3 regions of the Actinomadura vinacea genome follow, and region 3 is predicted to be linked to each of the others. Evidence: riboswitches for the same ligand, from Rfam matches in the RefSeq annotation. Region 3 holds a riboswitch; each other region holds the start of a gene.

The links. A riboswitch is a leader RNA that binds a small molecule or an ion and turns the genes downstream of it on or off. The one in region 3 is predicted to bind cobalamin.
Region 1: it holds a riboswitch for cobalamin, as region 3 does, so the genes downstream of both, ABD340_RS31055 (VWA domain-containing protein) here and ABD340_RS15650 (CbtB domain-containing protein) in region 3, are expected to answer to the same signal.
Region 2: it holds a riboswitch for cobalamin, as region 3 does, so the genes downstream of both, cobN (cobaltochelatase subunit CobN) here and ABD340_RS15650 (CbtB domain-containing protein) in region 3, are expected to answer to the same signal.

The regions. Positions count from the first base shown of each region.
Region 1 is NZ_BAAARW010000023.1:69,020-79,281, reverse strand. It holds gene ABD340_RS31080 (hypothetical protein) at 1-131, opposite strand, end outside; gene cobM (precorrin-4 C(11)-methyltransferase) at 128-949, opposite strand; gene cobI (precorrin-2 C(20)-methyltransferase) at 946-2,304, opposite strand; gene ABD340_RS31065 (cobyrinic acid a,c-diamide synthase CobB) at 2,301-3,692, opposite strand; gene cobO (cob(I)yrinic acid a,c-diamide adenosyltransferase) at 3,689-4,291, opposite strand; gene ABD340_RS31055 (VWA domain-containing protein) at 4,299-6,572, opposite strand; cobalamin riboswitch at 6,689-6,813, opposite strand; gene ABD340_RS31050 (ATP-binding protein) at 7,104-7,775, opposite strand; gene ABD340_RS31045 (helix-turn-helix domain-containing protein) at 7,934-8,776, shown strand; gene ABD340_RS31040 (DUF397 domain-containing protein) at 8,773-8,973, shown strand; gene ABD340_RS31035 (LLM class F420-dependent oxidoreductase) at 9,135-10,154, shown strand.
Region 2 is NZ_BAAARW010000023.1:33,992-44,253, reverse strand. It holds partial or broken gene ABD340_RS48305 (hypothetical protein) at 94-183, shown strand; gene cobN (cobaltochelatase subunit CobN) at 362-4,030, opposite strand; cobalamin riboswitch at 4,090-4,214, opposite strand; gene ABD340_RS30885 (general stress protein) at 4,413-4,892, shown strand; gene ABD340_RS30880 (hypothetical protein) at 4,929-5,960, shown strand; gene ABD340_RS30875 (hypothetical protein) at 6,115-6,615, shown strand; gene ABD340_RS30870 (hypothetical protein) at 6,612-8,060, shown strand; gene ABD340_RS30865 (PPOX class F420-dependent oxidoreductase) at 8,346-8,753, opposite strand; gene ABD340_RS30860 (ATP-binding protein) at 9,363-9,866, opposite strand; gene ABD340_RS30855 (helix-turn-helix domain-containing protein) at 10,002-10,262, shown strand, end outside.
Region 3 is NZ_BAAARW010000012.1:62,939-73,200, reverse strand. It holds gene ABD340_RS15680 (RNA-guided endonuclease InsQ/TnpB family protein) at 102-1,310, shown strand; gene ABD340_RS15675 (DUF2079 domain-containing protein) at 1,525-3,045, shown strand; gene serA (phosphoglycerate dehydrogenase) at 3,472-5,061, shown strand; gene ABD340_RS15665 (hypothetical protein) at 5,296-5,418, shown strand; gene ABD340_RS15660 ((2Fe-2S)-binding protein) at 5,453-6,166, shown strand; gene ABD340_RS15655 (CbtA family protein) at 6,177-6,941, opposite strand; gene ABD340_RS15650 (CbtB domain-containing protein) at 6,965-7,198, opposite strand; cobalamin riboswitch at 7,230-7,414, opposite strand; gene ABD340_RS15645 (AAA family ATPase) at 7,683-10,262, shown strand, end outside.

The DNA of each region.
Region 1 (10,262 bases), on a different contig from region 3:
ACGAAGCAGACTTCGGGCAGGCGGGGCAGCATTCGCGCGGCCACGTGCCCGGCGAGCCCCTCCCCCAGAAGCACGAGGGTCTTCTCCCCGGACGCGGCGATCGTCGCGACCGCGGTATCTGATCGTGTCATGGCCGACGAGCCTCCCTGAGCCGCCGCCGCGCCGACGGCTCGGCGCGCCGATGTCCGTGGAAGTGGCCCGGGTGGTACAGGTGCGAGCGGGTGCCGCCCGCCGCCAGCGCCGGTCCGACCAGCACCAGGGTGTGCTTCCACAGCTTGTGCTCCTTGACCGTCTCGGCCAGCTCGCCCAGCGTGCACCGGACGATCAGCTCGTCCGGCCAGGTGGCCTGGTAGGCGACCACGCACGGAGTGTCCGCGGGGTAGCCGCCCTCCAGCAGTTCCTCCTGCAACTGGCCGGAGCGGGCGGCGGACAGGAACAGCGCCATCGTCGTGCCGTGCCGGGCGAACTCGCGCACCTCCTCGCCCGGCGGCATCGGGGTCTTGCCGCCGCCGAGCCTGGTCAGCACGACCGACTGCGCGACCTCGGGGATGGTCAGCTCGCGCTCCACCGCCGCCGCGACCGCGCTGAAGCTGGAGACCCCGGGGACGACCTCCGTCTCCAGCCCCAGCTCCTTGCACCGGTCGAGCTGCTCCTGCAACGCGCCCCACAGCGCGGGGTCGCCGGAGTGGATCCGGGCGACGGTGAGCCCTTCGGCGGCGGCGCGCTCGTAGTACGGCAGCACGCCCTCCATCGGGAGCCGCGCCGAGTCGACGATCTCCGCTCCGTCGCGGGCGTGCTCCAGGACGTCCGGATGGACCAGGCTGGCCGCCCAGACCACCACGTCGGCGGCGGCGATCGCGCGGGCGGCGCGGAAGGTGAGCAGGTCGGCGGCGCCGGGACCGGCGCCCACGAACAGCACCCGGCCGCGCGGGCCGGACGGCGGGGTCATCGGAGCCTTCCTCCCCGGCCGCCCTCGCGGCGGCCCGGCACGATCAGCGTGGACAGGTAGGGGACGGGACCGGACAGCTCGCGCGCGGGCCCGATCTCCTCGCCGGGCAGGCCGAGCCGGGCGCCGTAGCGGGCCCCGTCCAGCCGTCCGGCGTCCTTGAGCGCCTCGACGACCTGCTCGGCGACGGCGCCGAACTTGTACGCCACGACGGTGTCGCCGGTCTCCAGCGCGGCCCGGAAGGCGCGCAGCGCGTCCGGGCCGCCGGCCAGCGGCAGCAGGCCGATCGACTCCGCCCCTTCGGCGAGCACGGTCCCGGAACGGGCGGCCAGGTCCTGCATGGCGGTGATGCCGGGCACGGTCGCGATCCCGGTGCCCGGCCGCAGCCGCCGCACGGTCTGGGCCAGGTAGGTGAAGGTCGAGTAGACGTTGGGGTCGCCGATGGTCGCGAACGCGACGGTCGCGGCGCCCTCCTCGAAAGCCCGGACGACCCGTTCGGCCGCGGCGTCCCAGGCGGCGGCGCGGCGCTCGGTGACGCCGCCGCGGTCGTTGAGGGCGAACACGACCCGTTCGGCCTTGCCCGTGTACGCGCGGACGACCGACTCGGCGCGGCCCGCCTCGTCCAGCGCCATGACCGGGACCAGCACCACGTCGGACTCCCGCAGCACCCGCACGCCCTTGGCCGTCACCAGCTCGGGGTCGCCCGGCCCCACCCCGACGCCGATGAGCGTCCCCGGCCCCGGCGCGCTCCGCCCCGTGCCCTCCAGAACCGTGCCCTCCAGAACCGTGCCCTCCAGAACCGCGCCTTCCAGGTCGGCGGCGATCAGGCCGAAGACGTGCTGGTCGACCGGGCCGCCGGGACCGGTCTCGACGGCGCGGAGCACGCCCTCGTGCCGGAATCCCGCCTTCTCCGCGACCCGGACCGAGGCCCGGTTGGCGACGTCGATGCGCAACTCGACCCGGTTGAGGCCGCCGCCGCCGGCGTCCAGCGCCCAGCCGGCCAGCGCGCGGAGCGCGTCGGTGGCCAGCCCGCGCCCGCGCGCCGCCGGACGGATCCCGTAGCCGGCCTCGGCGGAGCGGGCCGGCCAGTCGACCCGGAAGAGCCCGACCGTGCCGCTCAGCGCGCCGGTCTCGCGGTCCGCCACGACCAGGTGCAGGCCCCAGCCCGAACGCGGGATGTCGTGCACCCCCTCGGCCAGCCACCAGGCCAGGCCGTCGCCGCCCGGCGGGACGTTGGGCGGCAGGAAGTCCTCGCCCGCGGCCATCGCCTCGGTCAGCACATCGGCGTCGTCCGGTCCGTAGGGCCGCAGCCGCACGCGCCCGCCCTCCAGGACGGGCACCGCGTCGAAGGTCGTCACGCGTCCCCTCCTCCTTCGCCGCGGCCCGTCCCGCTCCGGGAGGCCGCCCGCACCAGCCGCTCGGCGAACAGCGGTTCCCCCGCCCAGTGCAGATGCAGATACGACGCGACGCAATCCCCCTGGACGAAACCGTCGGGGCCCGCGGTCGTCCACTGCCACGCGGCCGTCTTCCCGTGGCGGGGGTCGGTGACGGTGCGGTGGAACTCGTGGCCCCGCACGCGTTCCCCGGTACGGGCCACCACCGAGTCGGAGACCGCGACGGCCGACCGGTAGCCGAGCGTCAGCCGCGGCGCCATGGTCGCGGTCACCTCGTCCAGGACGCCGCACATGGGCCTTCCGTCCAGCTCGCGGCCGAGATAGAGGAGCCCGGCGCATTCGGCGTACACCGGGCCGCCGCCCGCCGAGAAGGCGGCGAGGGCGCGGCGCAGCGGCTCGTTCTCCGACAGTTCGGACGCGTACATCTCGGGGAAGCCGCCGCCGATCACGACGCCGCGGGTGCCGCCGGGCAGCCGCTCGTCGCGCAGCGGGTCGAACCGCACGACCTCGGCGCCCGCCGCCTCCAGCAACTCCTCGTTCTCCGCGTACCCGAAGGTGAACGCCGGACCGCCCGCCACCGCGATCCGGGGACGGGCGCTCGCCGGAGCGCCGGCGGACACCTGCCCGCCCGGTTCCCACGGCTCGGCCCGCAGCGCCGGAGCGCTCCGGGCGAGGGCCAGCACGGCGTCCAGATCGCAAGACGAGGCGACCAGGTCGCCGAGCCGCCGGACCGTCTCGACCGCCTCCGCGCTCCGCTCCGCCGCCGGGACGAGTCCCAGATGGCGGGACGGCGTCGCCACGTCCTCGCGGCGGCGCAGCGCGCCCAGCACCGGGACGCCCAGCTCCTCGACGGCGTCGCGGCACATCCGCTCGTGCCCGTCCGAGCCGATCCGGTTGAGGATCACCCCGCCCAGCCGCACGCCTTCGTCATAGGTCCGGAAGCCGTGCACGGTCGCCGCCACCGAACGGCCCGCCGCCGCCGCGTCCACCACCAGCACCACCGGCGCGTCCAGCAGCCCGGCGACATGGGCGGTCGAGGCGAACCCGCCCTGCTCGGCGGCGCCGTCGTACAGGCCCATCACGCCCTCGACCACCGACACCTCGGCGCCCGCCGCGCCGTGCAGGAACAGCGGGACGACCAGCTCCTCCGACGTCAGCCACGGGTCGAGGTTGCGGCCCGGACGCCCGGTGGCCAGCGCGTGGTACCCCGGGTCGATGTAGTCGGGGCCGACCTTGTGCGGCGACACGGCCGTCCCGCGCGCGGCCAGCGCCGCCATCAGCCCGGTGGCCACGGTCGTCTTGCCGCAGCCCGACGCGGGCGCGGCCACCACGATCCGGGGAGCGCGAATCACCACTCGATGCCCTTCTGGCCCTTCTGGCCGCGGTCCATCGGGTGCTTGACCTTGCCCATCTCGGTGACCAGGTCGGCGACCTCCAGCAGCCGCGGGTCGGCGTCCCGGCCCGTGATCACCACGTGCTGGGAGCCCGGCCGGTCCCGCAGCGCGGCGATGACGTCCTCGACGTCGATCCAGCCCCACTTCATCGGGTAGGTGAACTCGTCCAGCACGTAGAAGCGGTACGTCTCGGCCGCCAGATCGCGCTTGATCTGCGCCCAGCCCTCCCTGGCGTCGGCCTCGTGGTCGGCCTCGGTGCCCGGACGCTGGATCCACGACCAGCCCTCGCCCATCTTGTGCCAGGTCACCGGGCCGCCCTCGCCGCCGTCGCCGAGGACGCGCAGCGCCCGCTCCTCGCCGATCCGCCACTTGGCCGACTTCACGAACTGGAACACCCCGATCGGCCAGCCCTGGTTCCAGGCGCGCAGCGCCAGCCCGAACGCCGCGGTCGACTTGCCCTTCCCCGGGCCGGTGTGCACGATCACCAGCGGCCGGTTGCGCCGTTCCCTGGTGGTCAGCCCGTCCTCGGGCACGTACTCCGGTTTGCCCTGCGGCATCGCTCGCTCACGCCACCTTCCCGGCCGTGTTCCTTCTGGACGCGCGGACGACCCCGGCCAGGTCGTCGGAGCCGAGCTCCTCCAGCCGCACCGTCTCGGCGCCCAGCCGCTCGCCGAGCCCGGCCGCCAGGCCGAGCCGTACCGGGCCGGACTCGCAGTCGACCACCACCGACGCCACCCCGGACGCGGCCAGCAGCCCGGCGGCGGCGGACGGGTCGGGGCCGTGCGTGGCACGGCCGTCGGTCACCAGCACCAGCAGCGCGCGGCGGGACGGGTCGCGGACCTGCTCGACCCGCAGCGTCTCGGCGGCCCGCAGCAGCCCGGCCGCCAGCGGCGTCCGGCCCCCGGTGGGGAGCCGCTCCAGCCGCCGCGCCCCGGCCTCGACCGACGACGTCGGCGGCAGCGCCAGCTCGGCTCCGGTGCCCCGGAAGGTGATGAGCCCGATCTTGTCGCGGCGCTGGTAGGCGTCCAGGAGCAGGCTGAGCACGGCGCCCTTGACCGCCCGCATCCGCCGCCGCGCGGCCATCGAGCCGCTGGCGTCGACCACGAACAGCACCAGATTGCCCTCGCGGCCGTCGCGGACGGCCTCCCGCAGGTCGTCCGCGGCGATCACGATCCCGGGACCGGTACGGCCGCGGGCGTGCTGGTGCGGCGCGGCGGCGTGCAGCGTGGCGCTCAGGTGCAGGCCGCGGGCGCCCGGCCGGGCCCCGGAGACCCGCCCGAACGGGGTGCGCGCCTTGGAGCGGCGGCCGGGCGCGCCGACGCCGGTGCCGGGCACGGTGAACAGCCGCGGCCGGAACGTGGCACCGGCCTGGGCGGGCTCGCCCTCGCCGGCGTCCGGGTCCTCGGCGGGGACGCGCTCGTCGGCCGGGCGCTCGCCGTCGTTCACGGACTGGCCGTTCAGCAGCGCGTCCAGGGCGCTCAGCACGTCGCTTCCGCCGTCCAGGCCGCCGGGACCGCCGCGCGGCCCGTCGCCGGGACCGTCGTCGTCGGGCCCCTCGTCGGGACCGTCGTCCTCCGGCCCGTCGTCGGCCCGCGACGGCTCCGGCTCCGGGGCGGCCTCGGGTTCCGGCTCGGGCTCCGGCGGCGCGGTCTCCGGAGGCCCGGCGGGATCGGCGTGCTCCTCCAGGATCCGGTCGAGCTTCTCCTCGTCCAGGCCGGGCGCGTCGAACGGGTCGCGGCGGCGCCGGTGCGGCAGCGCCAGCCGGGCCGCGGTGCGCACGTCCTCGGCGGTGACCACGGTGCGCCGGTGCCAGGCGGCCAGCGCCATCGCGGCGCGGGCCGTGACCAGGTCGGCGCGCAGCCCGTCCACCTCGAACGCGGCGCAGACCGCGGTGATCTGGCGGAGCGCGGCGTCGGTGAGCTCCACCCGGGGCAGCCGCGACTGCGCCGAGGCGATCCGCGCGGCCAGCTCCGCCTCGGCCAGCCGCCAGCGGGCGGCGAACCGGACCGGGTCGTGCTCGTAGTCCAGGCGCCGCCGCACCACCTCGGCGCGCTCCTCGGGGGCGCGGCTCGCGGCGACCTCCACGGTCAGCCCGAACCGGTCGAGCAGCTGCGGGCGCAGCTCGCCCTCCTCCGGGTTCATGGTGCCGACCAGCAGGAAGCGCGCGGCGTGCCGGACCGACACGCCCTCCCGCTCGACGTACGACTCGCCCATGGCGGCGGCGTCCAGCAGCAGGTCGACCAGGTGGTCGTGCAGCAGGTTGACCTCGTCGACGTACAGGACGCCGCGGTGCGCGGCCGCGAGCAGGCCGGGCTCATAGGCCTTCACGCCCTCGGTCAGCGCGCGCTCGATGTCCAGGGAGCCGGTGAGCCGGTCCTCCGACGCGCCTACCGGCAGCTCGACCAGCTGGGCGGGCCGGTGGGGCATCCCGGCCGGCTCGCCGGCGGGCCGGGCAGGGTCGGCGGGGGCCGGTTCGGCCCGGACGGTGATCGCGGGCTCGCCGTCCTCGCCGCCCTCGCCGAGCTCGTCGAGCCCGTCGTCCTCGTCCGCCTCGGCGTCGAAGGCGGCGTGCGGGCCGTCCGGGCAGCCGGGGTCGGGGTCGCGGGGGTCGCAGGAGAAGCGGCAGCCCGCCACCACCGGCACCGATGGCAGCAGGTCGGCCAGCGCCCGCACGATCGTCGACTTGGCGGTGCCCTTCTCGCCCCGGACCAGGACGCCGCCCACGCCCGGCGAGACCGCGTTGACGAGCAGGGCCAGCTTGAGATCGTCCATGCCGACGACGGCGGAAAAGGGGTAGCGCGCCCGGTGGGTCCGCCGGTCGGCGCCCGCGCGGCTCATCGGCCCATCAGATAGGGCATGCCTCATCGTCCTTCCCTCGGGTGTCCACGCCCGTGGCTGTCCTTCCAAGGGACGCCCCCCAAGGCTTGGCGGTGCCCGCGTCCCTTCGACGGCCGGAGTCTCCTGGCTCCCGGATCGCCACTCCTCCTCAGCCTTCCAGCGTCGCCGCCGTGGCTGTACGTGAGGGGAGCTCCCCATGGTCACAGTTGCGGGACAGCCCCGGATTCGCACCGGGTTCCTCCGCTTCCGTCGCCTGCACAGGATGACATACAGGCATAAACGACCCAAGCCGCGGAGGGGTGAGAGTGCTCCGGCGCCCTTCCCGGACCCCACGTCAAGAACGTGTTCTACAAAGGCCTGTCTCGACGTGGCCCCAGGTACCGCGCGAGCGCGCTACCTGGCCGGTGCGGCGACGCCGGAGGCGAGCTGCACCGGCCAGATCGCGAAGCGATGTCGCGCTCGCACCAAGCACGGTCAGGGTGCGAGCCGCCAGGCGAGCGTCCTGGGCCGGGATTGCATGAACACAGCGCGTCAGCCGAGCGGCGGCACCGCAGTGGCCGGGAGGGGCACGATCTTCCCGTTCGGCGGGTGGAGCAGTTCGGCCGGGAGGTGGACGACCGCGGGGATCGCGAACCAGACGGCCTTGCCGCGCACCCGCGGCACGCACCGCGACAGCGTGCGGAGTATGCCCCAGCGGCCGTCCGACAGCTCCCGGACGATGCTCAGCCCGCGGCCGTGGTCGCCGGAGGTCCACGAGTAGGCGGGCAGGCGGCCGGCGGCCTGGCGGTCGAAGACCGCGCACCGCACCTGGCCGGGGACGGCGCCGGTGCGCTCGCCGGGCGCACCGGCGTAGAGCCACAGCTCGTGCGGGCCGTGGCCGGGCGCGTGCTGGAAGGCGTTGGTGGCCAGCTCGCTGGCCATCAGCCGCGCGTCGGCGATGGCGGCACGGGGCGCGCCCGCCGCGGCCAGCGCCTCCCCCAGCACGGCACGGGCATAGCCCGCGCACTCCGGGCCCTCAGGGAGCACCCAGACGCACCCGAGCGGCGGCCCGCAGTACACCGGGACGACCGGTGCCGCCGCCTCCCCTGGGGCTCCCTCCCGGGCGCGCGCGCCGGTGGAACGGGGCGTCGGGGGCCCACCTTCGGGATCGTCGGCACCGGCGATGCCCCGGACGGCGCCGACCGTCTCTGGCGAGGTCTTCACAGGACCCTCCTGCCACCGTTACGTTCCGCTCACATGCGGTCACATTTCCTCAGCTTTGCGTGAGAATCTCAGTCACGCAACATCCTTCGGCAGATTGCCGTTACCGGCATGGTCATTTGTGTTGTACGGAACGGACCGAATCGGGAGACTCTCGGCTCATGACCTATCGGCCCACGGTGCGCGGTCGCCGGCTGGCGCGGGAGCTTCGCAGGCTGCGAGAGGAGCAGGGGCTCACCCTGCAGGAGGTGGCGGACCGGCTGGACTGGTCGCGGGCCACCGTCTCGCGGCTGGAGACGGGGCAGACCCGGCCCAAGCCCAACGACATCGCGGACATACTCAACCTGTACGGCGTGCCCAGCCCCGGGCGGGACGCCCTCATCAACCTGGCGCGGGAGGCGGGCCAGCGCGGCTGGTGGACCGCCTACGCGGACGTGTTCACCGGCAGTTACGTGGCCCTGGAGGACGAGGCGTCCCAGATCCGCACCTGGGACCCGCAGCTGATCCATGGGCTGCTCCAGACGGAGGATTACGCCCGTGCCGTGATCACCGCGGGCCGGCTGCTGCCCACCCCCGAGGACATCGAGCGCCGGATCGACGCCCGCAAGGCCCGGCAGGCGCTGCTGGACCGCGAGCAGGCGCCGCGGGTGCACCTGATCTTCGACGAGAGCGTGCTGCGCCGTCCGATCGGCGGGCACGAGGTCATGGCGGCGCAGCTGGCCGCGCTGGCGGAGGCGGCGGACCGGCCCGAGATCACCCTCCAGGTGCTGCCGTTCGACATAAGGGAGCATGCCGGACTTGACGGACGTTTCACGATCCTTTCGTTTCCCGACCCCGCCGACCCCGATATCGCCTACGTAGAGGGGACGATGGGCGACGTTTATCTTGAAAGCGCCGAGGCAATAGCATCACATGGGGATCGTTTCGCCCGGATCGCGGCGGCGGCCCTCGCCCCCGAGGAATCCGCGCACCTCATCGCCGAGGCAGCAAGGAGCAGCCCGTGAACCACCCGTCCGACGATCTCACCCGAGCCCGATGGCGCAAGTCCTCCCACAGCGGGAGCGGCGATCAGTGCGTCGAGGTCGCCGCCCTGAACGGCGACCGCCGGGCGGTGCGCGATTCGCAGGATCCGCACGGCCCGGCCCTGAAGTTCTCGCGGGCCGAGTGGGACCGGTTCCTCACCGCCGTCCGGAACGTCTGACCGGCGATCCGGACCGCGTCACGCGGTGTCTCCCCGAGGGGTCGCGGCGATCACGCGCGGCCCCTCGGGCCGTCCACGGGCGGCCCGGCCCGGCCCCGCCCCTGCACACGAAGTAGAACGTGTTCTAGTATCGCGGTGCGTCGATGAGCGGAGGGCGACCGATGACCGCGGAACTCAAGCTCGGCATCCACGTCGGGTACTGGCAGCGCGACCCCGAGGACCACACCGAGACGGTGCTGGCCGCCGAACGGCTCGGCTACGACTCGGTGTTCACCGCCGAGGCCTACGGCTCGGACGCCTTCACCCCGCTCACCTGGTACGCCGCCCGCACGTCCAGGATCGGGCTGGGCACCGCCGTGGTGCAGATGTCGGCCCGCACCCCGGCCGCCACCGCCATGCACGCCCTCACCCTCGACGCGCTGTCGGGCGGACGGGTCGCCCTCGGCCTCGGCGCGTCCGGGCCGCAGGTGGTCGAGGGCTGGTACGGCGTGCCCTTCCCCAAGCCGCTCGCCCGCACCCGCGAGTACTTCGACATCCTCCGCAAGGTCTGGCGGCGCGCGGAGCCGGTCACCAACGACGGCCCGCACCACCCGCTGCCGTACCCGGGCGGCACGGGCCTCGGCAAGCCGCTGAAGTCGATCGTCCATCCCGTGCGTCCGGAGATCCCGCTCTACCTGGGCGCGGAAGGGCCGAAGAACGTGGCGCTGGCGGCGGAGATCGCGCAGGGCTGGCTGCCGATGTTCATCGACCCGGCGCAGGTGGACACCGTCTACGGCGAGTCGCTCGCGGGCCGCCCGGACGGCTTCGAGATCGCCGCCACCGTCACCACGATCGTCACCGACGACCTGCCCGCCGCGCTGGAGTTCGCCAAGATCCCGCTGGCGTTCTACATCGGGGGGATGGGCGCCAAGGACCGCAACTTCCATCTCGACCTCATCGGCCGGCTCGGGTACGGCGAGCAGGCCGCGCGGGTCCAGGAGCTGTTCCTGTCCGGACGGCGGGACGAGGCGATCCGCGCGGTGCCGGACGAGCTGGCCGACTCGATCTCGCTGCTCGGCCCGATCGGCCGGATCAAGGAGCGGCTGCAGCTGTGGCGCGACAGCCCGGTCACCACGCTGCTCCTCGGCGGTGTCAAGGACGAGCCGACGCTGCGCGCCCTCCGGGACCTGGTCCGCGGCTGACCCGCGCCGCGGGTCGATCCCCCTGGACCGGGCATGGGGAGCGAGGGAATGAGCGGTCCCCCGCCGGTGCTGTAGCCGATGCCCACGAGGTCGAGGAAACGGGAGGGG
Region 2 (10,262 bases), on a different contig from region 3:
TGGGCCTGTGGCCGGACGCCCGGCGGCCTGGGCACGCTCACCGGCCGGGGCGGGCTCGTCCCCAACGGCGTCACCTCGATCTTCTCCGCGATCGTGGCGGTGATGTTCGCCTTCGGCGGCACCGAGATCGTCACCATCGCCGCCGCCGAGAGCCGCGAGCCGGGCCGCGAGGTGGCCCGCGCCACCGGGAACGTGCTGTGGCGGGTCGCGCTGTTCTACGTCCTGGATGCTGTTCATGCCGGACCAGCGCTCCCAGCTCCTCGCCTCGGCCGCCAGCCTCGCCCTGGCCGCCGCGCTCTACCCGCTGCGCCGCCGCTTCGGGAAGCACCCGCCGGTGACCACCGTGCGGGTGATCGACCGCTCACTCTGACCCCGCCTCCAGGTCTCCTTCGAGCGCCAGGTAGGTCTCCTTCAGGCGGTTCAGAACGTCCGGATCCGGCTCGGCCCAGAGACGGCGCTCGGCGGCCTCCAGAAGGCGTTCGGTGATGCCGCGCAGGGCCCACGGGTTGGACTGCTCCATGAACTCCCGGGTCTCGTCGTCGAAGACGTACTCCTCGGCGAGGGTCTGGTACATCCAGTCGTCCACGACGCCGGCGGTGGCGTCGTAGCCGAACAGGTAGTCGACCGTCGCGGCCAGCTCGAACGCGCCCTTGTAGCCGTGCCGCCGCATCGCCGCTATCCAGCGCGGGTTCACCACCCGCGCGCGGAAGACGCGGTGCGTCTCCTCGGCGAGGGAACGGGTCTTCACCTGCTCGGGAAGCGCCGAGTCGCCCACGTAGGCGGCGGGGCTCTTGCCCGTGAGGGAGCGGACCATGGCCACCATGCCGCCGTGGTACTGGAAGTAGTCGTCGGAGTCGACGATGTCGTGCTCGCGGGTGTCCTGGTTCTTGGCGGCGACCGCGATGCGGCGGAACGAGGACTCCATGTCGGCGCGGGCCTCGCGGCCGTCCAGGCCCCGGCCGTAGGCGTAGCCGCCCCACACCGCGTACACCTCGGCCAGGTCGGCGTCGTCGCGCCAGTTGCGCGCGTCGATCAGCGGCAGCAGCCCGGCCCCGTACGCGCCCGGCTTCGAGCCGAAGATCCGGGACGTGGCGCGCCGCCAGTCGCCGTGCCGGGCGTGGTCCTCGGCCGCGTGCCGGCGCAGATAGTTCGCGTCGGCCGGTTCGTCCAGGTCGGCGACAGCACTGATCGCGTCGTCCAGGAGCGCGATGACGTGCGGGAACGCGTCCCGGAAGAAGCCGGAGATGCGGACGGTGACATCGATCCGCGGCCGGCCCAGCTCCGCCGCCGGGACGATCTCGAACCCGGTGACCCGGCGGGAGGCGTCGTCCCAGACCGGGCGGCAGCCGATCAGCGCCAGCACCTCGGCGATGTCGTCGCCCTGGGTCCGCATCGCCGCGGTCCCCCAGACGGTGAGGCCCACGCTGGACGGGTACTCGCCGGTGTCCGCCAGATGCCGTGCGATCAGCGAGTCGGCGAGGGCGACGCCGACCTCCCACGAGTTGCGCGACGGGATCGCCTTCGGGTCGACCGAATAGAAGTTGCGGCCGGTCGGCAGCACGTTGACCAGGCCCCGGGTGGGCGACCCGGACGGCCCGGCGGGCACGTGCCCGCCGTCCAGCGCGTGCAGCACGGCGCCGATCTCCCCCGAGGTCGCCTCCAGCCGCGGCACCACCTCCGCCGCACCGAACGCCAGCAGCCGCACCACGTCCGGGACCTCGCGGCCGAACACCGCCTCGCAGACGCTCTCGGCGGTGGCGACGTCCCAGCCCGCGCGCTCCATGCCCTCGACGAGCCCGCGGGCGACCCGCTCCAGCAGGTCGATCACGTCCGAGGCGGTGCGGGCCGGGCCGTCCGCCAGCGCCGTCAGCCCGGTCAGGTCCTCCTCGACGCGGTGGCCCGGGTCGGCGAGGAGCCGCTTCTCGTCCAGGCCGAACTCGGCCGCCAGCGCCGACCGCAGCCCCGGCATCGCACCCGCGACACCGCCCCACACCTGGGCGGCGCGCAGCACCGCCAGCACCAGGTTGACGCGCGCCTCGTCCACCGGCTGCCGCCCCAGGACGTGCAGGCCGTCGCGGATCTGCACGTCCTTGATCTCGCACAGGTACCCGTCGACGTGCAGGATGAAGTCGTCGAACTCCGACTCGCCGGGCATCTCGTCCTGGTGCAGGTCGTGGTGCAGCTGGGCGGCCTGCACCAGCGTCCAGATCTGCGCCCGGACGGCCGGGAGCTTGGCCGGGTCCAGGTCGGCGACGGTGGCGTACTCGTCCAGCAACTGCTCCAGCTTGGCCAGGTCGCCGTACGACTCGGCGCGCGCCATCGGCGGCACCAGGTGGTCGACGACCGTGGCGTGGCCGCGCCGCTTCGCCTGCGTGCCCTCGCCCGGGTCGTTCACGATGAACGGGTAGACCAGCGGCAGGTCGCCGAGCACCGCGTCCGGGGCGCAGCCGTCCGACAGCCCGAGGCCCTTGCCGGGCAGCCATTCGAGCGTGCCGTGCTTGCCGAGGTGCACCACCGCGTCCGCGCCGAACTCCCGGTCGAGCCAGCGGTAGGCTGCCAGGTAGTGGTGCGACGGCGGCAGGTCGGGGTCGTGGTAGATCGCGACCGGGTTCTCGCCGAAGCCCCGCGGCGGCTGGATCATCAGGATCACGTTCCCGAAGCGCAGCGAGGCCAGCACGACATCGTCGCCGTCCACGTACAGCTCGCCGGGCGGCTCGCCCCAGTGCCCGCGGACGCCCTCGCGCAGCCCCTCCGGCAGCGCCTCGAACCAGCGCCGGTAGTCGTCCAGGCGGACCCGGGCCGACGCCCGCGCCAGCTGCTCCTCGGTGAGCCACTCCACATCGTGCCCCCCGGCGGCGATCAGCCGGTGGATCAGCGGATCGCCGTCGTCGGGGTCGCGCCACAGCTCGTCGTCGTCCCCCAGGTCGTAACCGGCCGCGCCCATCTCCCGCAGCAGCTGGACGGCCGACACAGGCGTGTCCAGCCCGACCGCGTTGCCGACCCGCGAATGCTTGGTCGGATAAGAGGACAGCACGACCGCGACCCGCTTGTCCCCGTTCGCCTTGTGCCTGAGCCGGGCGTGCCGCACCGCGATGCCCGCGACCCGGTCCGCGCGCTCCGGATCGGCGACGTAGACGGGCACGCCGCCGGGCCCCTCCTCCTTGAACGAGAACGGCACCGAGATCAGCCGGCCGTCGAACTCGGGGATCGCGACCTGCATCGCGGCGTCCATCGGCGTCAGCGCCCCGTCCGACTCCCGCCAAGCGGCCCGGCTCGACGTCAGGCACAGCCCCTGGACGACCGGAACGTCCAGATCCGCCAGCGCGCCCGCGTCCCAGGAGTCCTCGTCACCACCCGCCGACGCGTCCGCGGCCACCGCACCGCCGCCCGCCAGCACCGTCGCGACCAGCGCGTCGACCCGTCCCAGAATTTCCAGCAAACCCTCGTCGGCGCCGCGCAGCGAACCGCAGAAGACCGGCAGCGCGTTGCCGCCCTGCGCCTCGACGCGCTCGCACAGCACGTCCACGAACGCCGTGTTCCCCGACAGCTCGTGCGCCCGGTAGAACACGATCCCCACCGTCGGCCTGCCCGGCTCCACCCGATGATCGCCGTGCACTCCGTACGACGGCATCGAGACCGGCGGCGCGAAGCCCTCACCCGTCAGCAGCACCGTGTCGCTCAGGAAACGGGCCAGCTCCCGCAGGTTGGCGACACCGCCCTCGCGCAGGTAGTCCAACGCCTCCGCCGCCACGCCCGCCGGGACGGTCGACAGCGCCATCAGCTCCGCGTCCGGGTCGGCCTCCCCGCCCAGCAGCACCAGCGGCACCCCCGCCTCCCGCAGCCGGTCGACGCCCTCGGGCCAGGTCTTGCGCCCGCCCAGCAGCCGCACGACGACGACATCGGCGTCCCCGACCAGCCCGTCCAGCTCATCGAGCCCGATCCGGACCGGGTTCGCCGTCGCATACCCGGCGTCGGCCGCGCGCGCGGCGAGCAGTTCGGTGTCGGCGGTGGACAGCAGCAGGGCACGCATCGGCAAGCCTCCCCCGGGGTCTCCGCGCCCCGGCTCGGTGAAGAGGTCACGACGGCGCGGAGTCTCCTGACTCCCGGATCGACGTCGCGCCCTCGGCCTTCCAGCGTCACCGCCGTGGCCGCGAACGAGGGCGTACTCCCCGGTCACAGTTGCGGGACAGCTCCGGATTCACACCGGATTCCTCACCCGCCGTCGCCGCCATCGTAGCCCGCGCCCTCCGGGGTGCAGCGGGCTGCACCCCCGTTCCCGGGAGCGCACCCGTGGTCCGCCCACGCACCGCCCGGCCCAGCGGTACAAATCCGCCCCTGTCCCACGGAAGGGGTGCGTCCCGGGGAACCGTGGGTAGTCCAGCGGTAACGCCACCGAAGACGAGGATGGATCCATGTCCACGCATGCGGGTCCGCCCGCGACCGAGCGTCCGGTCGTCGGGTCCTACGACACCTACGCCGCCGCCCAGCGTGCGGTCGACTTCCTCTCCGACGACAAGTTCCCGGTCGAGCGGACGGCCATCATCGGCTCCGACCTGAAGATGGTCGAGACCGTCCTGGGCCGGCTCACCGTCGGCCGCGCCGCCATGGCCGGCGCCGGCAGCGGCGCCTGGTTCGGCCTGCTGGTCGGCCTCCTCCTCACCCTGTTCACCCGCAACCACAGCGAGGTGTTCCCGCTGCTGCTGGGCGGCGTCGTGTTCGGCGCGGCCTTCGGCGCGATCTTCGGCGCCATCGCCCAGGCCCTCACCGGCGGCCGCCGCGACTTCACCTCCCGCAGCCAGATCGTGGCGAGCCGGTACGACGTCGTCGCCGACGCCGAAGTCGCCGAGGACGCCAAGAACCGCCTGATCAAACTCTCCTGGCGAGAGGACTGATCATCCACCGGCGAGATGATGCGTATCATCCCCACGATGGAGATCAATGAGCGCGTCGTACCGCCGGACGACCAGCTGGCGGACCTGGCGCTGTGGCTGCGCGACTCGTCGACCGGGGACTGGAGCCACGACACTCTGCGCCGGCTGGTGAAAACGCGCGGCTGGGCCACCGGCGACGACGATCCCACGCTCGTGCGCACCGGCCTGCCCACGGGCGACGCACGCCTCCTCCCGGCCGGCCTAGCCGTCCCGGTGGGGCTCGCCGCCCCGTCCCCCCTCGCGCAGGCGGACTGCTTCCGTCACGTGGCCCAGGTGGTCAGGAACGCGCTAGGCCCCGCCTCCGTCGCGGGAAGCTACGGAGAACACCGTCCTTTCAATGCCCACGGACCCGCCTGGGGCAACCCCTACCTTCGCTGGCTCCGCCCCGCCCAAAGCGTCGAGCTGCGCGCCGGCGCTCACGGCCCGGAAGTCGTGCTCACCCAGACCGACCAATGGGCGGAGTGGCTGATTCGCCAGGGGCAGGGCCGACCTATGGACGTCACGGGATTTCTGGGCCGGCTCCAAACGAACGATTCCGCCCACAAACCCAACCCAGCGAATCTGCTGCTGCCCAGCCCGTGGCTGGCGCACGACTGGGACGTCTTCGAACGCGCCTTCGCCGCGTGGCTTTCGACCGTCTCAGCAGAGCAGCACGCGCTCGGCATGCGTCTCGTCCCCGCCATTCACGGAGCCACCGGCCTCCTCCTAGACATCTATCCCCACAAGGATCGGCTGCTGATCGCCGGCGCCGCCCGCTCCGTCGACCTCCCCGCCCTCGGCTGGACCCCAGGGCCCCTTCCTGACGACCCGTGGGACGACTACCCCGAATGGCGCCTCATCGGCGGCGGCATCGGCCGGGTGGACGGGAAGGCCCTCGCCAGGACGGCCGTCGACACCGCCCGCGCCGTCGGCCTTACCTCCCCGACGGAACTCAAGATCATGCACGGCGCCCAAACCGAAACCTCAGAAGGCGACGAGTACAGCCTCACCTTCTACGGCCTCGGCATCCACTCGCGAGGCACCAGATGAACCTTCCGTTCCTGACGCGGAGGGCTGATCAACCGTCAGAGTGACGCTGAAATGCGGGCAACGGTGAACGGCCGGCCCCACGCCCCTCGAGTGCCTATAGCAAGATGCTTCCCAAACGCGCTCAGGGTCGCCGAACACAGGGAGCACCGCCGCGATGACCGCGCCGCACTTTGATCCGCAGTTCGGCGACGAGGAGTTGGGCGCCGCCGAACAGCAGCTGCTGCACGCCGCCGCCTTAGGCTCGCTCGTCGACCTTCGCACCGGCGATGCCCAGCGCGACGAGCCCACCCGCGGAACGGCCTGGGGTGCAGAGCGGACCGTGCGGGCCAGTGTGCTGGCCGATCTGCTCACCGGACGCCGGACACCCGATCGCGGCCGGCCACGGGCGGTGAAATTGCGTGGTGCCCGCATCACCGGCGGGCTCGATCTGGAGGCGGCCGAGCTCGCCTGCCCGCTCCTCCTGGCCGACTGCCATATCGAGCAGCCGGTCAACCTGTGCGGCTGCAGCGCGTCCGCGATTCGCCTCCCCGGCTGCCGTCTGCCCGGGCTGGCCGCCGACCGGCTGTGCACCGTCGGCGATCTCAACCTCGACGGCCTCACCGCGGAGGGGCCGTCACCTTGGGGGGAGCCCGCATCGGCGGGAGTTTGTCGTTGAGGGCGGCCCACCTGGCCAATGCGGGCGGCCACGCGCTGCGCGCCGACGCGCTCACCGTCACCGAGAGCATGTGGTGCCGGGACGGCTTCATCGCCGAAGGCGAGGTGCGCCTGCCCAGCGCCCAGCTGGGGCGACTGTCGTTCGCCGGCGCCCGGTTGTCCAACCCGCAGGGGCACGCTCTGACCGCCGACGGCCTCACCATCAAACACGATCTGGACTGCCGAAACGGATTCACCGTCGACGGAGAGACCCACCTGCGCGGCGCCACGATCGGCGGCACCCTGGACCTGACTCGGGCACGGCTCGACGCACCCGGCGCCGTCGCACTGGGCGCCGCCAGGATCACGGTCGGCCACGACATGTTCTGCCGGTATCTCACCGCTGAAGGCAACGTACGTCTCCCCGGCGCTCGCATCGGCGGCCGGCTCGACCTGAACCACGCGCGCCTGACCAACGCCAGCGCCACCACGCTGAGCGCCGATCGGCTCACCGTCGATGACGGCGTAATGGCCGAGGGGCTCACCGCCCATGGGGAGGTGCGCCTTCCCAACGCCCACATCGGTGCCGTTCTGGTCCTGGCCGGCACTCACCTGATCAACCCCGGCGGGCAGGCGCTCAACGCCGACGGATTGGTCGTGGACGGGGATGTCCACCCCACCGACGGGTTCACCGCCGAGGGAGAGATCCGACTGGCCGGCGCCCGCATCGACGGGGACCTCGATCTGTCCGACTCCACGCTCACCGAACCGGGGCGACACGCTCTGAATCTCAAGGGGGTCAGAGCCGACGCCCTGATCCTGCTGCCTCGCCACCGGCCCGACGGCAGCGTGGACCTCACCAACACCCGCGTCGGGATCTTCGACGACGACCCGACGACCTGGCCCGCCTCAATCCAACTGCGCGGATTCACCTACGACAGCCTCGGCCCCCGCAGCGACAAGGCCGATGTCGCCGCTCGGCTTCGCTGGCTGGCCCGCGATCCTGGCGGCTACGCACCGCAACTCTACGATCAACTTGCCGCCGCCTACCGGCGTGCCGGAGACGAGCAGGCAGCGCGCCAGGTCGCGGTCGCCAAGCAGTGGCGGCGCCGTGCGACGCTCAACCCGGCGGGCAAGGTGGCGAACTGGCTGCTGTATCTGACCGTCGGCTACGGCTACCGCACCTGGCTGGCCGCCATCTGGCTGGCCGGCCTCCTCGCCCTCGGTACCTGGATCTTCACCGGGGCCCACACCCACGACCTGACCCGCGCCGACCCGCGTGGCCCGGGTTTCAACGCACTCGGCTACACCCTCGATGTCCTGTTGCCGATCGCGGACCTCGGCCAGCAGAAGGCCTGGCGAGCCCGCGACACCGCCATGTACTGGTCCTGGGCGTTCATCGTGGCCGGATGGGTGCTCACCACCGCCGTGGTCGCCGGGCTGACCGGCATCCTCAAACGCGATTAGCTCCACCGGCGCCCATTCCTCATCCGTCAGGTCCGAGGGATGACGAGACCGTCGGGGCAGCCCGCCAAGTGGCGTGGCCCACGGGCTGGAGTCGCCCGCCGAGCAGGGCGAACCCCTTCAAGACCTTTCTCAGCGCCAGCGGCTGTCCACCGGTTCCTCAACCCGGATCTGTTCCCGGGACAACCCGGCGGCGCCCGCAGCAGCCAGGACCCGGGTCGGTGCCAGCTCGGCGGCCGCCGAGGTGCGGGTGCCGCCGCCTGATGGGATATGGAGCCGGGACTCAGTTCAGAGCCGGCCAGTGATCTTGACGGGAGTGACGCGGACGACGATGCGTTCCCCATCGTTCTTCGAGGCCGGGTTGAACGTGGTGTAGTCCTGGCCCGTGTACTTGAGGGACAACTCGTTCGGCAGTTCGCGGGCGGGGTCCGGGGTGACCGTTGCGGTGCCGCGGATCTCGGCGTAGGCGTACGGGTCTTCGGGCGGGTTGATCATCACCGTGACGCGCGGGTCGCGGGCGATGTTCTTTCCCTGCAACCTGTCCACGGTGGTGGAGAACATCAGGTCGTCGCCGTCGCGCTTGATCCAGACGACGGTCAGGTGCGGCCGCCCGTCGGGCGACACCGTCGCCACGGTTGCGAAGATCCGGGAGTCGTCGAGGTACTTCTTCAGTTCGTCGGAGAACTGGGCTGCCACGGTCGGAGTCCTTTGTGATGTCAATGGGGCTGCGTTGCTCCTGAGGAGCACGTCGCCTTGCAACCCTGGCGCAGCCACGGAAATTCCTGCGGGACGGTCGAGCGGCTGACGGGGGCGGGGCACGCTGTGGACGCAGTGACGGGGTCGCGTTGATATCGGTGGCCCGGACGGCCTGGCAGGCGGGCGGGTAGGCCCGCGAGGAGGACCGGTACAGGAATTGGCGGTAGAGCCTGTGACCTGCACCGCTACCGCGGCTCAGAACCAACAGTCCGGCCACTCTGTCGGGTCTGGCTGTCGACTGCTTCGCCCTGACCTGCGGTGACGCCGGCTACCGCCAAGACCCGTACCGATCCTCCTTACGCCCCGGCGTCGACGCCGTTGCCCGCCAGGTCGCCGAACGCGACCCCGCCCCACGACGACGTCACCAACCATGACCGCGTCTCCGCAGGTCAGCGAACTCCGTTGGAAATTCCCCAGGACCAGGAGGACCCCTTCAAGCAGCGATGGCACTTGATCCCCACGCGCCCGGTCAGGCCGCGACGACTCCGTCCGACGGAGCACGACCACCGAGGGCCGGATGGCTCGGCAAAGGTCTCGGCCTTGCCGTCTTCACAAGCCGGGGAGGGCGAGGCCGACGGCCTTGCCCAGGCCGGGCTTGCTGCATGCAGTGGTCGTGTAGATCGCGCAGTGTCCGCCGGTCAGGTCGCGTACGAGGGAGAGCCCTCGACCTCCCAGGCTGAGGGCGGCGATGACGGCGTCCAGGTCCTCGTCGGGTTCCAGGTCGACGGACGGCTCGCGCAGCAGTTCGGGCACGCGCCCGAGACAGGGGTCCGCGTCGGCCAGCTCGCACCACACCGGTCGGCGCTCCGTGCCCGCGAACAGCACGCGCAGTTCGTACGGCGGCGCGGCATGGCGAACGCCGTTGGCGGCGAGCTCCGCGGCCACCAGCTCCGAGTCGGCGACCCGCTCCGGAGAGACGCCCGCCCGGCCGAGAAGCTCCCGGATGATCACCCGCGCCCGCTGCTCCGCCCGTCCCGCAGGCAAACGCCACACCCCCACCGACCACGGGCACGCCTCCGCGTAGCCCTCCTGCCGCTCCACTGATACGCGCATCGAATCCTCACCCGTTCGTAACGTTGTGTCCTTGAACTTGGACACACGGTGACCGATCTCTGGAAGGATGACTCAAGATCTCTACCTGCAAAAGCTTGTTCAAGTAGAAATTTGCAACATCGGAGGCGATCATCCATGGCAACGTCGACCCCCACCATCCGCAGCAAGTGGCTCGGCAACGCGCTACTCAAGGCCCGGAAGGAAGCTGGACTCACACTCGACCAAGTCAGCGCCCAGGTGGGATGGCAGGGTTCCAAGATCAGTCGCGTGGAGAACGGACTCGTCCGCGTCCACTGGGGCGACGTTCAAGATCTCCTTGACGCCTACGGCATCGAGGACGAGACACAGCGCAAAACTCTGATCGCCCTCGCCAAGAGCTTGAGGGAGCGTGGTTGG
Region 3 (10,262 bases):
CGGAGAAAAAGCATCTGCCCTCCAGCGCGGATGGTGGTCGAGCAGGCGTGATGCGGCGCATTTTCGCTCCTTTGTTCGAGGTCTAACGGTATGGTCATCGCGTGTCCCGGTACCGTCTTGATCCCACTTCCGAGCAGGAGGAACTGCTGTTCGGGCATTGTGCGCATGCGCGGTTTGTGTGGAATTTGGCGGTGGAGCAGCAGGGTTGGTGGTCCCGTTTCCGGGGCAGGGCGCCGGGGTTCGCTGAGCAGTGCCGGCAGTTGACCGAGGCCCGTGCCGCGTTCGGCTGGTTGGCCGCTGGGAGTGTGACGGTGCAGCAGCAGGCGCTGCGCGATTTCAACCAGGCGATGGCGAACTTCTTCGCCGGTACCCACAGGCGGCCCACCTGGCGCAAGGCCGGGCTGCATGAAGGGTTCCGGCAGGTCGGGCTCAAGCCTCACCAGGTGCGGCGGTTGTCGCGCAGGTGGGGTGCGGTGCAGGTCCCCAAGGTGGGGTGGGTGCGGTTCCGGATGTCCCGGCCGGTTCCCGAAGGGGTGAAGTCCTACCGGGTGACCCGCGACCGGGCGGGCCGCTGGCATGTCGCTTTCGCGCACGTCCCCGATCTGGTCCCCGGTCCCGGCAACGGCGCGGTGGCCGGTGTCGACCGGGGTGTGACCGTGGCGGCCGCGACCTCGGCCGGGGACCTGTTGAGGGTCCCCGGCTTGACCCCGGGCGAGTCGCGGCGGCTGGGCCTGCTGCGCCGCAAACTGTCGCGCGCCAAGCCCGGCGGCAGGCGTCGGGCCCGTCTCAAGGCCGCGATCGCGCGGCTGATGGCACGCCAGGCCGACCGGCGCAAGAACTGGGTCGAGCAGACCAGCACCGCTCTGGCCCGGTCCTTCGATGTGATCGGCGTCGAAGACCTCGACATCCGTGCGATGACGGCCTCGGCCCGGGGCACGCTCGAGCGGCCGGGCCGCAACGTGCGGCAGAAGGCCGGGCTGAACCGGGGCATCCTCGCCTCCGGGTGGGGCCTGCTGGTGGCCCGGCTGGAGCACAAGGCACCCGGCCGCGTCGTGCGGATCGACCCCGCCTACACCAGTCAGCGTTGCTCGTTGTGCGGGGTCGTGGATCGGGAGGCGCGTGAGAGCCAAGCGCGGTTCCGGTGCCGGTCCTGCGGCCACGCGGGCAACGCCGATGTGAACGCGGCACGCAACATCGCCCACGCAGCGCGTCAGTCTGCGTCGGCCGCCGGACCGGCGGTCGCTGCGCGGGGACGCCCCGGAGTATCGGGACGGACGAACCGCGAACCTCAACTCGTCCTCCTCTCCTGAGGCCACGGGTTGGAATCTCCCTCCCTCGGGAGGGGGAGGAGGTCAAGCGGCTCTCCAGGTAGGTCGTAGTTACGGTAAGGCGTGGAAAGATCGCTCACAGTGACCGCCGTGCTCCGTGTCCCGCGGGACGGAGAAGTGTGGCCCCGCGGTGTTGTCTTTTCGTGCGCGCCACGGCCCGTCCTGACGCGGCGCGGATGGGGTAGCGTTCGGGCACGTGGCGGAGGCAGTGGCGGCGGGGCGCGCGACGGTACCGGAAACCCCCGCGGGGCCAGCGCCCGGACGCCCCCGGCACGTCCCGGCCCTGGCCGCGCTCGTCACCCTGTCGGCCCTGCTGTACGCCGCGTCCTCGCTGCTGCGGATGCGGGCGTTCCAGGCCAGCACCTACGACCTGGTCATCTTCGACCAGGCGCTGCGCTCCTACAGCCGGTTCGGCGCCCCGGTCGCGATGGTCAAGGGCGTGCACAACGGCTTCGGCCCGGACTTCTCCGTCCTGGGCGACCACTTCTCCCCGATACTGGCGGTGCTGGCCCCGCTGTACTGGCTGCACGACGGCCCCGAGACCCTGCTGGTCGCGCAGGCGGTGCTGTTCGCGCTGGCGGCCGTCCCGATCTGGCGGTACGCGGCGCGGCGGTTCGGACCGTCCTCCGCCCACCTGGTCGCCGGGGCGTACGCGCTGTCGTGGCCGGTCGCCGAGGCGCTGGCGTTCGACTTCCACGAGGCGGCGTTCGTGCCGCTGCTGTCGGCGCTGCTGGTGGAGCGGTACGACGCGGGCCGGCGGGTCCAGGCCGCCGCGGCGGCGCTGGCGCTGCTCATGGTCAAGGAGGACATGGGCCTGCTCCTGGTCGGGTTCGGGCTCGTCCTGCTCGCCCGGCGGGGCGAGCGCCGGGCCGGGGCGGGCTACGCGGCGGCCGGGCTCGTCGCGGCCTGGGCGTCCTCGCGCGTGCTGATCTCGCTGTTCGGCGGCGACAACGACTACTACTGGGCCTACGGCTCGCTCGGCGACGACATGGCCGGCGCCGCCGTGCACGTTCTGACACGGCCGTGGATCCTGTTCGGCACGCTCGGCTCGCCGCCGATCAAGCTGCTCACGATGGCGCTGCTCGTGCTGCCGCTGCTGCTGCTCCCGCTGCGGTCCCCGCTGGTGGTGGCGGCCCTGCCGCTGCTGGCCGAGCGGATGCTGGCCGACCGCTTCGCCAACTGGTGGGAGCCGCGCTACCACTACAACGCCTTCATCGTCGCGATCCTGGTCATGGCGGCGGTGGACGGCGCGTACCGGCTGCGCGGCGGCCGGGCGTCAGCGGTGCTCCGCCGGGCCCGTCCGGGCGCCGTCCTGCGCCGGCTGCCGCGCCGGCTGCGTCCGCACCTGCCCGCCGCCGCGCTGCTGGCGGGCGCGGCGGTGACCGTGCCGTTCTTCGCCCTCGGTGACCTGGCCGATCCGGACCTCTACCGGCGCGACGCGCGCGACCGCGCCGCCGCGGCCGCCGTCGCCGCCGTCCCGGACGACGCGCTCGTCGAGACCGCCAACAACCTGGGGCCCGCGCTCTCCGCCCGCACCCGCGTGCTGCTGTGGGACCGCGAACCCCGCCGCGCCCCCTGGGTGGTCGCCGACATCGGACGGCACACCTTCCCTTTCAAGTCCCTGGACGAGCAGCGGCGCCGGGTCGACGCGCTGGTCGCCGAGGGCTACCGGCCGGTGTTCCGGCAGGGCGGATACATCGTCCTCACCCGCCGATAGACCGGCTGTGACCCCGGTGTGATCTCCGCCTCCCCGCGGGGCGCGGGCGGGCCGGGAAGCCCCGGAGCGCGGCGGCCGGACGCGGCCCCGTCCGGATGCGGCCCCGCCGTGCCGGACCGGGCGGCGGGGCGCGGCGGACGCCCCGACCTGCGCGGACGCGGCGGCTGTCGGCCCGGGGCGGCCGGCCGCGCCGGTCGAACAGGGCGCTTCTTCGCGGTACGGGGCGGCCGGGCACGACCCGGGGGACTGGGGTGCCTACGGGGACAAAAGGGGTGTTCAGGCGTCTGTCGCCCGGCTCGCGAGGGGCGCGTCCGGCGGAGGATAGACTCAGGGACGAGCCGAGGGCACACCGTGGTGACTCGCGACTTATCCCGCACCCACAGCATTCCCTTTCCTCTGCACATCCACGTTCATAAGGACCCTTCCTTGAGCAAGCCTGTCGTCCTCGTCGCAGAAGAACTCTCCCCGGCCGGCATCGCCGTCCTCGAATCCGACTTCGAGGTCCGCCAGGTCGACGGCGCCGACAAGGCGGCGCTGCTGCCCGCCGTCGCCGACGTCGACGCGCTGATCGTGCGCAGCGCCACCAAGGTCACCGCGGAGGTGTTCCAGCACGCGCGCCGGCTGCGCGTGGTCGCGCGGGCGGGCGTCGGGCTCGACAACGTCGACGTCGAGGCCGCCACCAAGGCCGGCGTCATGGTCGTCAACGCGCCGACCTCCAACATCGTCACCGCCGCCGAGCACGCGATCGCGCTGCTGCTGGCGACCGCCCGGAACGTGCCACAGGGCCATTCCGCGCTCAAGCAGGGCGAGTGGAAGCGCTCCAAGTACACCGGCGTCGAGCTGCAGGGCAAGACCGTCGGCGTGCTGGGCCTCGGCCGGATCGGCGTGCTGGTGGCCCAGCGGCTGGCCTCCTTCGACATGAACGTCGTCGCCTTCGACCCCTACGTGCAGGCCGCCCGCGCCGCCCAGCTCGGGGTGAAGCTGGTCACGCTCGAGGAGCTGCTGGCCGAGAGCGACTTCATCACCGTGCACCTGCCCAAGACCGCCGAGACCCTCGGGCTGATCGGCGACCGGGAGCTGCAGCGGGTCAAGCCGACCGTGCGGATCGTCAACGCCGCCCGCGGCGGGATCGTCGACGAGGCGGCGCTGGACCTGGCTCTCAAGGACGGCCGGGTGGCCGGCGCCGGCATCGACGTGTTCAGCACCGAGCCGTGCACCGAGAGCCCGCTGTTCCACCACGACAACGTGGTGGTCACCCCGCACCTGGGGGCCAGCACCCACGAGGCGCAGGAGAAGGCCGGCACCCAGGTCGCCCGCTCGGTGAAGCTGGCGCTGTCGGGCGAGTTCGTGCCGGACGCGGTCAACGTCCAGGGCGGCGCGGTCGCCGAGGACGTCAAGCCCGGCCTGCCACTGGCCGAGAAGCTGGGCCGGATCTTCACCGGGCTGGCCGGCGGCGTGCCGGTCCGGCTGGACGTGGTGGTCCGCGGCGAGATCGCCGAGCACGACGTCAAGGTGCTGGAGCTGGCCGCGCTCAAGGGCGTGTTCGTGGACGTCATCGAGGAGGCGGTGACGTTCGTCAACGCCCCGCTGCTGGCCCGCGACCGGGGCGTGGAGGTCACCCTCACCACCTCCGACGACAGCCCCGACTGGCGCAACGTGGTGCAGGTGCGCGGCACGATGGCCGACGGCTCGGTCGTGTCGGTGTCGGGCACGCTGACCGGGCCCAAGCACATCGAGCGGATCATCGAGGTCAACGGCTACCAGATGGAACTGGTGCCGACCGAGCACATGGCCTTCTTCGTCTACTCCGACCGGCCCGGGATCGTCGGGGTGGTCGGCCGGCTGCTCGGCGACGCCGGGGTCAACATCGCCAGCATGCAGGTCGGCCGCGACACCAAGGGCGGCCGGGCGCTGATCGCGCTGACCGTCGACTCGGCCATCCCGGCCCAGCTGCTCGATGTGATCAAGAACGAGATCGGCGCCGACACCGGCCGCCGGGTCGACCTGGACGGCTGAGACGCGGGAGCCCGTGGCCGGGCGACGTCTCGGCATGTGAGAAGTTCGGCCACGGGTCAAGACAGTCAGGTGAACGCCAGGTAACGTGGTATTGCCATGCGGCGCTTCGTAGTGATCCTTCGCCGCCGCGACGGGGCCCGATAGGCGGGCCACCCCCGTCGCGGAGTCCGGCACTGGCCGTAAGCCCTGTCAGCCATCGCCACCCGTTCCACGCGACGCTACGGAGCACACCCCATGAGCACCCTGAACTCCCTGAGCATGACCACCGCCGCCTCCGACGACGCCGACGAGGAGGCCGCGCGGGCACTGCAGACCGCGCTGGACCGCCGCGACAACGGCGGCCGCCCCGCCAGCTGACCGCCCGGCCGTCCCCGATGAGATCATGGGGGGCATGACGGCGGAATCCACGGTGGAACGGGCCGAACCGCGCGAGGTCACCGCGGCCCTGGCCGAGGCCGCCGCGCGCGGCCCGTTCTTCGAGATCGTCACCGATCCCGACCAGGAGGTCGACCCGACCTGGCGCCCGATGCCCGAACGCGACACGGCACGCCTGATCGGGCTGACCGAGGCGTACGCGGAACGGCTCGGCACCACCGAGCGGCGGGTCGCGGCCTCGATCCTCTTCCAGGGGCTGGCCGCGCGGCTCTGGTCGCCGATGGTCACGGCCGCGGCGCGCGGGATCGTCCCGGAGCTGTCCGGCCTGCACTGGCGCTGGGCGCCCGGCGCGCCGATCGCGCTCTGGCTGGCCGCCCCGGCGGGACGCCGCGCGGGCACCACCGCCGAACGCGCCGAACTGGTCCACCGCGAGGTCGTCGACGGCCAGCTGCGGCCGCTGCGCGAGACGATGCTCGGCTTCGTCCGGCTGGCCGACGGCCTGCTGTGGGGCAACGCCGCGTCCGCCTTGGCAGGAACCGTTGCCGGAACCCTGAACGCCGGGCCGGCCGCGCCGGTACGGCCCCTGGTCGCCGAGCTGTTCGCGCGCGAACCGCTCGCGGGCACAGGGACGTTCGACCGGCGCGGCTTCGTCCGGCGCAGCTGCTGCCTCTACTACCGGGTACCGCCCGGCGGCGAGATGTGCGGCGACTGCTGCCTGCTCCGCCGCTGAAGCGCTCGCACTAGGCCGCCGGGACGGGTTCGCCCTCCGCCTCGGCAAGGGGCGCCCGGTGCCGCTGGAACGCCCGTTCGGTGAGGGCGCCGAACAGCAGCCCGAGCGTCGCCCACAGCACCACATGGACGCCCAGCGACGCGATCCGGAAGTCCCACAGGACGGTCGCGGGGAAGCCCTCGGCCACCGCGTCGGGGCGGGGCGTGAGCCGGAACACCACCGCGACCACGGCCGCGAACCCGGCCGTCGAGACGATCGCGGCGCTCCAGGTTCCCAGCCGCGCCGCCAGCCGGCCGAAGACGATCACGGCGGCGACCGTGGCGAGCACGCCCAGCGCCACCATGCCGAAGTAGAGCGCCGTGCGCCCGCCGATGGTGCCGGGATTCCCGACCGCCGGGGGAGTGGGCGGGTACTTCAGGAACGGCACCAGCACCACCGCCGTGAATCCGAGCAGCGCCACGAGGCCGGACGTGGCGCGGGCGCCGAGCGTCCCGATCCGCCCGTGGGCGAACGCGAACGCGATGGAGAACAGGCCGCCGATCGCCGTTCCGTACACCGCCATGGCCGTGACGAGCCCGACGGTCTGCTGGACCGTCCGGCTCACCACCTCCTCTTCCTCGGCGTGGCCGGCCGCGCCGTGCTCGGCGGCCGCCTGGGCCTCCTCGAAGGAGATCGCGTTCGCGACCTGGGGTTCACCGTAGATCCACGCGACCAGCAGCCCGGCCGCCGCCGCGACCAGACCGGCGATCATGCCGCGGACCAGCAGGGGTCTCATCGCCGGCGATCGCTCCGCGGCCATCAGTGGCAGGGGAAGCCGAGCAGGTGCCGGCCGTCGTGCGTGAACTCGTGAACCCACGTGCCGCCGATCAGCGAGGTGGCGCCCTGCTCGGCGCCGACGAAGTAGAGCAGTGCCGCGCCCAGGACCAGGGCGAACAGGGCCCAGGGCAGGATCTCGCGGACGGGGACGCGCTGCGGGACGGCGACCGGGCGCGACTGCGCGGCCTGCGTCGGGGGAACGGCGGGCTGGGCCATGGCGGATCTCCTCACGGGGTGCACTCGCCCCGGTACGGGAGGACGACGGGTCAGTCTCCTGACTCCCAGATCACCGCCTCCCGCCGACCTTCCAGCCGTTCGGCCGTGGTCGCGTGGGGGGAGACTCCCTGGTCACAGTGGCGGGACCGTCCTGGAATCGCACCAGGTTCCTGCGCACCGTCGCCTCATTTGTGAACTTGTCGCCCTGAGGGTCCCCTTTGACCGCCCTTCACGTCAAGTCGTGAGAGAGGGGACACCGTTCGCATCTCCCCCCGCTGGAGATACGGACGGTGCCCCCTCCCGAAACCGGCGGCGGTGAATCGGCCGGCCGCCACCGGGGCGTACAGGGCGCCCCTCCGGAGGGCTGGCAGGCGTACCGGAAAAGCTCCCTGTAATGAGAGTGGAGCAGCGGGCCGCGAGGCACATGAGTAGCCCCTACTCAATTCGCCATGGCCGCGCCGGGCGGGCGTCGTACGATCCTGTTGTGCGTACCTCCTGGCCGTTCACAGGCCGTACGTCGGCGCTCGATGAGGTGGGTTCCCTGCTGTCCGAACGGACCGTGCAGGGCGTGGTGGTGGCGGGCGACGCCGGGGTGGGCAAGACGCGGCTGGTCAAGGAGGCGCTGGACCGGCTGGAGCCGGCGGCGTTCACGGTCGTGCGGGCCTGCGGGACGGTCGCCGACGCGGGCATCCCGTTCGGGGCGTTCGGGCACGTCCTCCCGGTCGAGGGCGTGGCGACGGCGATCGTCAACCCGCTGCGCTGGGCGAGCGAGGCGCTGCGTTCCCTCGCCGCCGCCCCGCTTCTGGTCACGGTGGACGACGCCCACCTGCTCGACCCGACCTCCGCCGCCCTGGTGCACCATCTCGTCCTGCACCGGGAGGCGCGGGTCGTGGCGACCGTACGGACGGGTGCGGCCGTGCCCGACCCCGTGACGGCGCTCTGGAAGGACGACCTGGCCCGGCGCCTCGATCTGGTCCCGCTGACGATGGCCGAGAGCCAGGCGGTCGTGGAGGCCGCGCTGGACGGGCAGCTGGGCGCCGCCACCGCCCGGCGGCTCTACCACAGCACCCAGGGCAACCTGCTGTTCCTGCACGAGCTGGTGCTGACGGGACTGGGCGAGCGGCGGCTGGCCGAGGCCCGCGGGGTCTGGCACTGGCACGGCGACCTGCCGCTGAGCCCCCGGCTGCGCGAGCTGATCGAGGCGCGGCTGGGCACGCTCGACGAGGCCGAGCGCGAGGTCCTGGAGTACGCGGCGCTAGGCGAGCCGCTGGGCGCCGCCACGCTGGCCGCCCTGACCTCCGAGGACGCCGTGGAACGTGCCGAGGCCCGGCACCTGATCGCCTCCTCCGGCGTCGGCCGCCGGCTGGAGATCAGAACCGCGCACCCGCTGTACGGGGAGGTCGCGCGGGCGCACGCGGGCCCCGAACGCGTCCGGGAACGCCTGGCCGCCCTCGCCGCGGCGCTGCAGGGCACCGGCATGCGCCGGCACGGCGACGTGCTCCGGGTCGCCGCGTGGCACCTGGACGCCGGCGCCCCCGCGGGCGGCGACCTGCTCCTGGCCGCGTGCGGGCAGGCGTGGACGCTGCACGACATGGACCTGGCGGAGCGCTGCGGGCGGGCCGCGCTGGCCGCGGGCGTCGACGCCGCCGCGACCGTGCGGATCGCACCCGTCCTGCTCCTGGCCGGACGGCACGACGAGGTCGAGGAGCACCTCGCCCGCGCCGCCGCCGAGCCGCTGGACGAGCCCACCCGCGCGGGCCTGGTCTCCATGCGGGCGTTCAACCTCGCCATGGGGCTGGGCGACGAGGAACGCGCCGAGCGGATGCTGGACGAGGCCGCCGACCAGACCGCCGAACCCGCGTCCCGGCAGAGCCTGCTGGGCTACCAGGCCCTCGGCCGGGTCTACGCCGCCCGGTTCGACGAGGCGGAGGCGACGGTCGCCCGGGTCCGCGCGGCCGGGCCCGTCCGGCCCGAGGCCGCCGCGCTGACCGGCGCGGCCGACGCCCTCCGGCTCATGCTCACCGGACGCTACGACGAGGCCGTGGCCCTGGCGAGCAACGCGCTGGAGGACCCGAGCGGCTGGCTGGAGTACATGCCCAGCCTCGTGGCCGCCTTCAGCGACGCGCGCGCCGCCGCGTCCGTCTTCGCGGGCGACCTCGCCGCCGCCGACGGCTACATCGCCTACGGCGAGGCGCTGTTCACCGAAGACCACCTCTCTCCCGTCGCCGCCACGACCTCCCGGACGCTGCGCGTCGAGTACTGCCTGCTCCGCGGGGACGTCCGGCGCGCCGTCCGCTGGGCGCACGAGGCCGCCTCGCACGGGTCCAGGACGATCCGGGCGATGTCCGGGCACGGCCACGAGGAGCTCGCGTACGCGGCCGCCGTCGCCGGCGACGCCGCCACCGCGACCACCGCCGCGCGGGTGGCCGAACGGCGCCGCATCGGCGGCGGGCGGATCTTCCACTTCCGCGCCTACCTCGCCCGCGCCTGGATCCGCGCCGCCGCCGGCGACGTCGCGGGCGCCGCCGAGACCGCCCTGGACGCCGCCGCCCGCTTCGAGGAACGGTCCCTGCGCCCCTACGCCATGTTCGCCCTGCACGACGCCGTACGGCTCGGCGCCCCCGGTCCCGCCCGCGACCGGCTCGCGGCGCTCGCCGACCGGACCGGCGGGCGGCTCGTCCGGCTCTGCGCCCGGCACGCCGACGCCGCCGCCCGCCGGGACGCCGCCGCCCTCGACGAGGTCTCCGGAGCGTTCGCGGACGCGGGCCTCACCCTCTTCGCCGCCGAGACCGCCGCCGAGGCCGCCCGCGCCCACGGGCGGCGCGCCGCGCGGTCCCGCGAGGCCAACGCCGCCGCGACCCGGGCCTGGCTGCTGGCCGGGAACTGCCCGGGCGCCCGCACTCCCGTCCTCTCCGGCCTCGCAGCCCCCGAACTCACCGCCCGCCAGCTGGAGATCGCCCGGCTCGCCGCCTCCGGCCTCGGCCACCGCGAGATCGCCGACCGTCTCGTCCTGTCCGTCCGCACCGTCGCCAACCACCTCCAAGCCGTCTACGACAGGCTCGGC